One region of the Serratia montpellierensis genome, then DNA from elsewhere that is predicted to be linked to it. Evidence: predicted binding sites of a transcription regulator. Region 1 holds the regulator's gene; the other holds the start of a gene.
The links. Region 1 encodes Fur, which represses iron uptake genes when iron is present. Its sites were predicted from a motif close to ATAATAATGAGAACNACTATCAA; they were not measured.
Positions count from the first base shown of each region.

Region 2: a site for Fur is predicted at 2,428-2,450, ahead of FUU19_RS18630 (Nramp family divalent metal transporter). Genes of this name have one in related genera too.

Region 1 covers NZ_VOSN01000005.1:742,540-748,272, forward strand. Annotated here, with positions in the region: gene ybfE (LexA regulated protein) at 177-464, shown strand; gene fldA (flavodoxin FldA) at 729-1,268, shown strand; gene fur (ferric iron uptake transcriptional regulator) at 1,598-2,044, shown strand; gene FUU19_RS08975 (beta-N-acetylhexosaminidase) at 2,290-4,947, opposite strand; gene chiQ (ChiQ/YbfN family lipoprotein) at 4,961-5,287, opposite strand; gene chiP (chitoporin ChiP) at 5,335-5,733, opposite strand, start outside.
Region 2 covers NZ_VOSN01000018.1:59,410-65,142, forward strand. Annotated here, with positions in the region: gene FUU19_RS18610 (formate/nitrite transporter family protein) at 1-286, opposite strand, end outside; tRNA gene FUU19_RS18615 (tRNA-Ala) at 595-670, shown strand; tRNA gene FUU19_RS18620 (tRNA-Ala) at 731-806, shown strand; gene FUU19_RS18625 (NupC/NupG family nucleoside CNT transporter) at 925-2,112, opposite strand; gene FUU19_RS18630 (Nramp family divalent metal transporter) at 2,490-3,725, shown strand; gene FUU19_RS18635 (DUF2502 domain-containing protein) at 3,767-4,177, opposite strand; gene FUU19_RS18640 (hypothetical protein) at 4,176-4,409, shown strand; gene mgrA (L-glyceraldehyde 3-phosphate reductase) at 4,401-5,390, opposite strand; gene FUU19_RS18650 (alpha-keto acid decarboxylase family protein) at 5,578-5,733, shown strand, end outside.

The DNA of each region.
Region 1 (5,733 bases):
TCCATCTGCTGGGGTAATATGGCGCGCTATAATTTTGCCACCGCGCCAGCGCGTTCGCGAACGCCGGTTCGGGGGTGAATTTGGGTTAGGGTTTATTGGCCCGAAGTGTGTTAATCGATGCCTCCGGAAGCGTGCGAGCGCTTTTTGATGCAAACTCCCTTGCAGTACCGCTACCTATGGCAAAAGAACAAACGGATCGCACGACGCTGGATCTGTTCGCAGATGAACGCCGTCCGGGGCGCCCGAAAACCAACCCGCTTTCCCGCGATGAACAGCTTAGAATCAATAAGCGCAATCAGTTACGGCGCGATAAAGTGCGTGGATTGCGGCGCGTAGAGCTGAAAATCAACGCGGATGCGGTGGACGCCCTGAACAAACTGGCGGAACAGCGCAACATCAGCCGCAGCGAGCTCATCGAGCAGATGCTGTTGGCGCAACTGGCGGAAGAACAGCCGGAACATTGATCTCTTCGGCCGCACGTGCGGCGCGGCGTTAAGGACAACGCCGGATCGACCACGCTTTTCTTCATTCTCCGGCATCGCATAAATGCGATAAAACCCCGGCGCCACTTTCTGGCATGATACGCATTTACCGGTAAGAGACTGCGCCTGTCGGCGCCCGCCCCGGAGGCGAAAGGCTCTTGCCATGGCATCATTTTAATCGGCGTCAGCGGCGGCAGTGCCGGCGTCGAGTAATGCAATTACTTGAATTTAAAGGTTATACGCGATATGGCTACTGTAGGCATTTTCTTTGGCAGCGACACTGGCAATACCGAAAACATTGCCAAAATGATCCAGAAAATTCTCCAGAAACAGTTTGGCGACGACGTCTCTGAAGTGCATGACATCGCTAAAAGCAGCAAAGAAGACCTGGAAGGGTTCGATATTCTGCTGCTGGGTATCCCGACCTGGTACTACGGTGAAGCGCAGTGTGACTGGGATGATTTCTTCCCGACGCTGGAAGAAGTCGACTTCAACGGCAAACTGGTGGCGCTGTTCGGCTGCGGCGACCAGGAAGACTACGCGGAATACTTCTGTGACGCGATGGGCACCATTCGCGACATCATCGAACCGCGCGGCGCGGCCATCGTGGGCCACTGGCCGACCAAAGGCTACCACTTCGAGGCCTCCAAAGGCCTGGCGGACGACGATCACTTCATCGGTCTGGCGATCGACGAAGACCGTCAGCCGGAGCTGACCAACGAGCGCGTGGACGCTTGGGTCAAACAGATCGTCGAAGAGCTGAGCCTGGCCGATATCGTCGGCTAAGCCCCGGCACTGGCGAAAGGTTGAACAAAGGCCCTGTAAAGTGCATAGTGTGCCCACAGGGCCGTCATCGGCAGCAGGGATTGCTGCGATAGAAGCTACAGATTTGTAACTTCCCACCCCGTCACGGTAGACTGAGATATCGGTTTATCCCATCCATCAAGGCGTTGCATGCAAAACATGCAATAGTGCAATTATATCTTTGTTAACAACCGGCGGTTTCCATTTAGTACAACCGGTTCTATAATGAGACGCATTAACTCTTTGTGCCGACCGATGCCACAGGCGAGTACGCCTCAACTTGATTAGCATAGTAACAGGACTGAATTCGCATGACCGACAACAACATCGCATTGAAGAAGGCCGGCTTAAAAGTCACGCTTCCGCGACTCAAAATCCTGGAAGTACTGCAAAATCCGGAATGCCATCACGTCAGTGCGGAAGATTTGTACAAAAAACTGATTGATATGGGCGAAGAGATCGGGCTGGCAACGGTTTATCGCGTACTGAACCAGTTTGACGATGCGGGCATTGTGACACGTCACAATTTCGAAGGCGGCAAGTCCGTGTTCGAGCTGACCCAACAGCATCACCACGATCACCTGATTTGCCTGGACTGCGGCAAAGTGATCGAATTCAGCGACGAATCCATCGAAGTGCGCCAGCGTGATATCGCCAAGCAGCACGGCATCAAGCTCACCAACCACAGCCTGTACCTGTACGGCCACTGTGAAACCGGTGACTGCCGCGAAGACGAAACGCTGCACGACAAGAAGTAAGCCTGACCGGCTTTGAAAAACCGCCTCACACCGAGGCGGTTTTTTTATGCCCGCCGTACAACGGACAAAAAAATCCCCGGACAAGCCGGGGGAAAATCATGTCATGAAATATCACAATTGCAGCGGCACTGCTACTCCACGTACTACTCTCACTACAACGTCCGCCCTACGCCGACACGCGCGAGCGAACGCCTTCCCCCTTCGTTATACGGCCGCCGCCAGGGCTGCAGGCCGTTGCACCGGGCTTAGACCTTCTCGGCGCGGCTGTAGCGCTTGCCGTCCGGGCTGACCGAACGCACCTGCACCTCACCGGAGATCGCCGGTTTGGCCTTGGCGTCATAGCGCTGCCACTGCTTGCCGCCGTCGGTGGAGTACTCGATGCCCAACCCCGGCAGCGCGATATTCGCCTCCAGCTTGCCGCCCGCTACGCGTGCGCCCGGCACCGGCAGACGGTAAGCGACGCCACCCTTGTCCAGCTTGGCCAGTTCCCGCTGGCCCAGGATATTGGCGAAGCGCAGCCAGTCTTTCTCCAGCGTCTTGGTATCGACAAAGTGGGTTTCCCCGCCTTTGTATTCGCGGCCGGCGCGATAGTCCTGCTCCCAACCGGCGCGGTGCCAGGCGCGTTCTGCCATCGACAGCGCGCGTGGGAAGATCATGTATTCCATCTGCGGGTCGGTGCGCTGAGTTTCGCTCCACAGCTGAGCGGACAGCCCGTAGGCGCCCGGCCACGGCTTGTCGCTCTTGGCGTTGAAGTGGTTGCCGTCGCGGTCGACCGAGGTTTCCGCGTTCTGCGGCATGTTGTCCGGCGCGAAGCTGAACACCTTGCGCTCGTCGCTGAAGCGGGTGCCCCAGTAGTAACCGCGCTCGTCCGGGTTAACCTCGTAAGGGAAGTCCATATAGACGTAGTCCGGGTTGGAGACCACCACTTCATACCCTTTGTTGGCCCAGTCGTTGACGCTATCGAAACCGCCCCAGTACAACGTGTCCCAGAAGTTGACGCCCACGCGCGAGGTGGCGAACGCCTTCGCGCTCTCGGCGTCTTTCAGGCCGTCTTGCCAGGCCTGCATTCTGTCGATGCCGTGCGCTTTCACCAACTTGCTGACCTCTTGGCCAAAGTAGCTCGGCAGGTGCTCCATGTCGGCCACCTTGCCCTCTTTGATCATCGTCTGGCAAACCTGCGACTTGGCCCACGGCTTGTCTTCGTTGCTCTGATCGATGATGCCTTTGCCCGGCTCCGGTTTCGCCTTGTCGGTATAGCCGGCGCCCAGGCGAATGTTTTTCGCTTCGTCGCCGCCGAAGTGCCAGGTCTTGATCGGCTGGCCGGCCTCTTTATGCATCTGGGCGATCTCGCCGATCACCTTGTCGACAAAGCGCTGGGAAGAGTCCAGGCACGGGTTCAGGTAGCTCTGGCGGTTAAAGAACTGCACGGAGGTGGTGTTGGAGGTATCGGTCGGATCCACCAGGCGGAATTCGTTGGCCTCCTGCTCTTTCCCGGCGGCATGCAGCTTTTTATAGCGCGCTTCCATCGAGACCACCGCGGCGCGGGCGTGTGCCGGCATGTCGATCTCCGGGATCACCTCAATCTGGCGCGCCTGAGCGTATTTGATGATGTCGATATAGTCCTGACGGCTGAAGAAGCCGCCGTAGACGTCCGGCCCCTGGCCGTACTGCGGCAGCAGGCAGGTGGTTTCGCTCAGATCGTGGCAGCGCTGGCCGCCGACTTCCGTCAGCTCCGGCAAACCGGGGATCTCGATGCGCCAGCCTTCGTCATCGCTCAGGTGGAAGTGGAATTTGTTGAGCTTGTAGGCCGCCATCTGATCCAGCAGGCGCAGCACCGCGTCCTTCTTATGGAAGTTGCGCGCCACGTCGAGGAAAATGCCGCGATACTGGAAGCGCGGCGCGTCACTGGCGTCCAGCGTGGCGATCTTGCCGCTGCCGTCGCTCGGCACTAACGACAGGATCGACTGCAGCCCGTAGAACACCCCGGCCTGATCGAAGCCGATCACCCGCGCCTCTTTCTTGCCAATGTTCAGCTCATAGGCACCCGGCACCGCCATCGCGCCTTTAAATTTGCCCGGCTGGATGTCGGTTTTGATCGGGTAACCGTTGGCCTGAACCGGCACGCCCAGCAGCGCGAAGCGCTGGTTGACGACGTCCGCCGCCGGCTTAACCAGCGTGCTCAGATCCGGCGATACCCCTTTGCGCAGATCGACGTCCTGCGCGTGAACCTTCACCTGCATCGGCGTCGGCACGATCTGGCCGCGCAGCGCGCCGGCAGGCAGCGTCTGCAGATCGGCATTGCTGACAAAGCGCGAAGCCGGCGTCATCAGAATGTTTTTGTCGTCCTTGGTACGCTTCCACTGGTCGCCGGTGAACGGCGCCACAAACTGGTCCAGGTTTTCGGTGTCGGTATTCGCCAACATTTTCGGCTTGGCGTCGCCGGACGTGGCATACCAGCGCGGCAGGAAGTCGTTTCTGAACAGCTGCCAATATTCGGCGACCACCGGGATTTCCACCGCCTTACCGGCCGGGAAACCGCTGAATTTGGCGGTCGGCTCCAGCTTGTACAGATCGCCGGTGAGGTGAGCGATCTTGAACTGGTCGTTGTCTACCCGCAGGGTCTGGCGCGGGCTGTGGAAATAGATGACCCAGTCTTTGCCGTCGATCGCCTGGCCGTCGTTGCTGAGGGTGAACAACACCCGGTTGCATGAGGCCCAGTCGGCGCCCAGTGCCGCGCAATCCACGCCGTTTTCGCCGGCGCGGTTATCCAGCATTTTCACGTTCAGCTTCAGCTGGCTCAGCTGATCCACTAGCTGTTGATCGGCCATGGCGTTTCCCATGCCGCCCAGGAATCCCATCGTTGCCGTCAACGCGGCTAATGCGCTCAGTTTGAATGCGTTCATGTTCTCGTCCTTCTTAATTATTGTTATCGCGAATTTCTTGCCACAGCTTGCCGCACTTGGCGTCGTAAGCCTGACCGTTACCGCTGTGCACCGCCATAATGCAGTTCTGATAATCCATCACCCGCACCGTTTCCTGCGCGGCGAACTGCTGGTGCTGCTTCTCTTGTTTCAGCACGTTCAGCACCGCCTTACAGGGCTGCAGACGCTCCGGCGAGCCTTCGACGGTGTTGATGCAGGCGCTGTATGCCTGCTTCAATTTGGCGTCTTCCGGCGGCGCGGCGGGTTGCGCACAGGCGCTCAAGGCCGCGGCGGCCGCCAACATCAGCATGATTTTTTTCATCGTTGAATTCCCTTAACTGCCCCCCGGCGGCGAGGCCGGGGAACGCATCAGAAGATGGTGAATGGCGCGATGACCATGAACTTGACGTCTTTCTCGTCCTGGAAGATGTTGCCGTAACCGCCGCCCCAGCTCGGGATGTTGGTGTGGTTGTCATACTGGGTGTAGTGCAGCTTGATCAGGGTGCCCTTGGCACGCCCTTCCTGGATGGTGTACATCGCGTCCAGGCTCCAGGCGCTCTCTTTCAGGCGCTGGCTCTGATCGTAGATTGGGTTGGTGCTCGGCTTGGCGTCCCAGGCGTAAACGTAGGAGCCGCCGACCGCCATGCCCGGCAGGTTCCAGTTGCTGAGGTCATACATCACGCCGGCGTACACCGCTTTCTCGCCGTTGGCGTTAAAGTCGGAGCGGTTGTCCCACCACACGTCCAGACGACCGTTGGACGAGGCGTA
Region 2 (5,733 bases), on a different contig from region 1:
ACCAGGCCATCGGCAAGGTCATCATGTTGCCGGTCAGCAGTTCACCGCCGGCCAAAATAGTCAGGATCAAACCGATAGGAAAGACCGCGGCACCCAACAGGGCGCCGAAAGAGCCCCATTCGGCCGGCAGGGTGCCGATGACGTGAATATCTAGCAGAAAGCCGGTGGCAATAAAGGCGCCGGCGAGAAAGCCCAGAATCAACAGATTAGCGAGAGGGGCGCGGCTTTTGTTTACCCCGGCCTGAACGGCGAGGGCGGCGATTTCTTTTGGTGAATGCAAAGACATGACGGACTCGGTTTATAGTAATGAAGTTTATGGCGCGGGCAGTCTATGCCGCTCGGGAGTCCGACTCAAGCGCATTTCGCTAACATTCCGTTAATTAAAAATCAACGTGATATGCAGGGTCTTTTGCCATTTTGAGATGTAGCGCGCAAAATGGATGAACTCTGCACAAAGTGATGATTTTTTGGCGCCAAACATGCTGATTTGGCGGCTTTTTCAACGCTTGATTCAGGAATTCAATTTAGCCGTTGACAGCTTTGAGCGGGTTTCATATTATGCGCCCCGTTCACAGCACAAAGTGATTGTGGAACGGGGCTATAGCTCAGCTGGGAGAGCGCTTGCATGGCATGCAAGAGGTCGACGGTTCGATCCCGTCTAGCTCCACCAACCTTCTTCTCAGAGAGGTTGGGGAATACCGTAACGCCGGTCAATGCGTACCATTTTTGTGGGGCTATAGCTCAGCTGGGAGAGCGCTTGCATGGCATGCAAGAGGTCGACGGTTCGATCCCGTCTAGCTCCACCACCATTTAAAAAGCCGACCTCAGGGTCGGCTTTTTGCTTTGCGTCATTTCACCTTCGCCGAATGCCGGCCAACAAAAAAGGCGCCCGCAGGCGCCTTGTTATCGTACTCGGTTCGAGGCTTAGCCCAGCACCAGACCCGCGATGGAAGCGGACAGGATGCTGACCAGCGTAGAGCCGTACACCAGCTTCAGGCCAAAGCGCGACACCACGTTGCCCTGGTGTTCGTTCAGGCCCTTGATCGCACCGGCCACGATGCCGATGGAAGAGAAGTTGGCGAAGGACACCAGGAACACCGACAGGATCCCCAGGCTGCGCGGCGACAGTTCGGCAGACACTTTCTGCAGCTCCATCATTGCCACGAACTCGTTGGAAACCAGCTTGGTGGCCATGATGCTGCCGACCTGCAGGGCTTCGTGCTTAGGAATGCCCATGATCCAGGCGAACGGATAGAAGAAGTAGCCAAGGATTTCCTGGAAGCTCAGGCCGAAGATAGCGCTGAACACACCGTTGAGCGCGGCGATCAGGGCGATGAAGCCAATCAGCATCGCGGCGACGATAATCGCTACTTTGAAGCCGGCCAGGATATATTCACCCAGCATTTCGAAGAAGCTCTGGCCTTCGTGCAGGTTGCCGAGGTGCAGCTCTTCTTCTTTATTGGTGTCGTACGGGTTGACCAGCGACAGCACGATAAAGGTGCTGAACATGTTCAATACCAGCGCCGCCACCACGAACTTGGCGTCCAGCATGGTCATGTAGGCGCCGACGATGGACATGGAGACCGTAGACATCGCGGTCGCCGCCATGGTGTACATACGCTTTTCCGACATCTTGCCCAGGATATCCTTGTAGGCGATGAAGTTTTCGGATTGGCCCAGGATCAGCGAGCTGACGGCGTTGAACGACTCCAGCTTGCCCATGCCGTTCACTTTCGACAGCACGGTACCGATAATACGGATGATGAACGGCAGCACCTTGATGTACTGCAGAATACCGATCAGCGCCGAAATGAAGACGATCGGGCACAGCACCTTCAGGAAGAAGAACGCCAGGCCTTTGTCGCCCATGCCGCCGAATACGAAATCAGTCCCTTGTCCCGCAAACCCGAGCAGTTTGTCAAACAGCGCGGCAAATCCTTTTACGAAGCCCAAACCCGCTTCCGAATGCAGGAAAAAGTAGGCCAGCAGTACTTCGATAACCAGTAGTTGAATAACATAGCGAATGCGGATGCTTTTACGATCGCGGCACACCAACAGGGCCAGGATCGCCACCACCACTATCGCCAACGCAAAGTGCGCAATATGGGACATGTTTGCTCCAAATTTGAGGCAGGCTGAATTTCGGCTGTCATTTTATGTAACGCTACGTTTAAAAACGAGACTTCTATTGCAAATATGGAAAATCATAGCGGGAATTCTCCTAAAGTGTTGCGCAAAAGCATAAAAAATCAAGATGTTAAAGCAGAAATAGGAAATTCGTATTCTTGTGCTAACCTTTCTTTCAGGGGTATTGCAGCCAAAATCCCATCAGAAAAGCATGGAAATCGGCAAGCTCCGCGCTGAACCCTTCGATAAAACCATTAATGTTGGCTATTACAGAGATAAGTTTTACCGCTCTAAATGCGCTTGATAATTATTATCATTTATATAGAGTGGAGATAAACGTAATTTCAGTAAGGGTTCAACATATGCTGAACAGTCGCGTGGTTGAAACCACCTCCGGTCGCTCCGCCAGAAAAATCAAACTCTCGCTGATGGGGCCCGCCTTCATCGCCGCTATCGGCTATATCGACCCCGGCAACTTCGCCACCAACATCCAGGCCGGCGCCTCGTTCGGCTACAGTTTGCTGTGGGTCGTGGTCTGGGCCAACGTGATGGCGATGCTGATCCAACTGCTGTCTGCCAAGCTGGGCATCGCCACCGGGAAAAACCTGGCCGAGCATATTCGCGATCGTTTCCCGCGGCCGGCGGTATGGGCCTATTGGGTGCAGGCGGAGATCATCGCCATGGCGACCGATCTGGCCGAATTTATCGGCGCGGCGATCGGCTTCAAGCTGCTGCTCGGCGTGTCCCTGTTGCAGGGCGCGGTGCTGACCGGCATCGCCACCTTTTTAATTTTGATGCTGCAAAAACGCGGGCAAAAGCCGCTGGAACTGGTGATTGGTGGCCTGCTGCTGTTCGTCGCCGCCGCTTATATCGTCGAGTTGGCATTCTCCCAGCCGCAGCTCGCGCCGCTGCTGAAGGGCATGGCGCTGCCCGATCTGCCTAACGGCGATGCGGTATTTCTCGCCGCCGGGGTATTGGGCGCCACCATCATGCCGCACGTGATCTACCTGCATTCGTCGCTCACCCAAATCGGCGGCGAGCACGACAAGGCGGAGCGCTATGCCGCCACCAAAGTCGACGTTGCCGTGGCCATGACCATCGCCGGCTTCGTCAACCTGGCGATGATGGCCACCGCCGCTGCCGCGTTTCATTTCAGCGGCCACAGCGGCATTGCCGATCTCGACGTGGCTTACCTGACGCTGCAACCGCTGCTCGGGCAAGCCGCCGCCACCGTGTTTGGTCTGAGCCTGGTGGCCGCCGGCCTCTCTTCTACCGTAGTGGGCACGCTGGCGGGGCAGGTGGTGATGCAGGGGTTCGTGCATTTCCATATTCCGCTGTGGCTGCGGCGCGCGGTGACCATGCTGCCGTCGTTTATCGTCATCATGCTCGGGATGGACGCGACGCGGATTCTGGTGTTGAGCCAGGTGCTGCTCAGCTTCGGCATTGCGTTGGCGCTGGTGCCGCTGCTGGCTTTCACCGGCAATCGGGCGCTGATGGGGGAGATGGTTAACGGTCCTGTGGTACAAAACCTGGGCAAGCTGATCGTGCTGGTGGTGGTGGGATTGAACGGCTACCTGCTGATCGGCAGCGTGTTGTAGGCAAAAAAAGCGCGGGCCGGCATGGTGCCGGCCCGTCGTCGTTAATCGCGGTCGTCATCGCCGTGGCGGCGCCAGCGATCGCGATCATGATCGTGGTGGTGCTTTTTCTCTTTCTTCCAGTAATGCTTGTCGTAACGGCGGTCGCACTTGTAATAACGGCCATCGCGCGAGTAGTAGTATTTGCGCCAATAGTCGCGGTCGCGCCAGCGATAGCCGTCCCAGTAATAACCACGCGGGCTGCGGTCGCCGAGATAGCGGCCCTGATGGCCTTGCCACCAGTCGCGATCGCGCCAGTCGTAACCGTCCCAGTAACGGCCGCGATTGTCCTGATCGCCGATGCGCAACGAAACGCCCGGCATCAGATCGATGCTGAGCCCTTCGGCGTGAGCCTGCTGTGCGGCGGGCAGCACCGTCGCCGCCAAGATGGCGGCCAAGAACAGAGGTTTAAACATGACTTCTCCTTTCCGCTTGCGCGGCCTGGCCGTTAATCACTTTATGAAGCGCGTTCATCAGTTTAAAAAGCGGCCTTATCGTTATTTTTGCTGCAATATCGGCATCATAGCGCCGGCGCATAGGGTTGAATCTGAGAGCCATTCTGAAAACGGTGCGGGAGTTCAAGATTTGAGATTTTTCTGGAGTATCGCCGCTCGATTGAGCGGCGGAATTTGTAAGCGATTACAATAAGATTCTCTCGATCTGCGCGAGTTCTTCTTCACTGAAGTGACGATTGGCCAGCATGCCCACCGCGTCTTCTATCTGCGCATTCTTGCTGGCGCCGATCAGCACCGAGGTAACGCGATCGCCGCGCAGCACCCAGGCCAGCGCCATCTGCGACAGCTTCTGCCCGCGTTGCCGCGCCAGCGCATCGAGGCGGCGCACCTTGTCCAGCCGCTCGTCGGTCAGTTGCTCCGGCTGCAGGAAGCGGCTGCCGCTGGCGGCGCGGGAATCTTGCGGCACGCCGTGCAGGTAGCGGTCGGTCAGCAGGCCGCCCGCCAGCGGCGAGAAGGCGATCGACCCCACGCCATGCTCCGCCAATGTATCCAGCAATCCCGCCTCCGGCGTGCGTTCCAACATCGAATACTTGGGCTGGTGGATCACGCACGGCGTACCGAGCCGCTGCAGAATGTCGAACGCCTGCCGCGCGCGCTCGGCCGGGTAGTTGGACAGGCCGACATACAGCGCTTTGCCCTGGCGCACCAACAAATCCAGCGCCGCCATGGTTTCTTCCAGCGGCGTATCCGGATCCGGCCGGTGGTGATAAAAGATATCCACATACTCCAACCCCATGCGCTTCAGGCTCTGATCGAGGCTGGCGACCAGGTACTTTTTCGAACCCCAGTCACCATAGGGGCCGGGCCACATGGTGTAACCGGCTTTGGATGAGACGATCAGCTCATCGCGCCAGGCCCGCAGATCGGCGTTGAGAATGCGGCCAAAGTTCTCCTCGGCGGCGCCGGGCGGTGGGCCGTAGTTATTGGCCAAATCGAAATGGGTAATGCCGCGATCGAAGGCGCAGCGGATCAGGCCGCGGGCGTTGTCGTACAGCGTGGCGTCGCCGAAGTTGTGCCACAGCCCGAGCGAGACGGCGGGCAGCTTCAGCCCGCTGCGGCCACAGCGCCGGTATTCCATATCTTGATAACGCGTAGGGGAGGCTTGGTAGGACATAGTTATCCTTGTCGGCGAGAGGTGAAGTGTTTTGAGTGTATACGTTTCCACACCGTGCTGCCGGGGGAGCGATCACAGCGCCGGCATGTAACGCCAGGTTGCCGATCGATGCAGAAGCATTTGTTCGAAATTTGAACGGCATCTTCGATACTTAAGATAATCGCTCCAGTGCAGACAGGTGATGATCATGACTCAGACCTATACGGTGGCCGATTATCTGCTCGATCGTCTGGCCCAAATCGGCATCCGTCATTTCTTCGGTGTGCCGGGGGATTACAACCTGCAATTCCTCGACCACGTCCTCGCTCATCCGCAAATCACCTGGGTAGGCTGCGCCAACGAG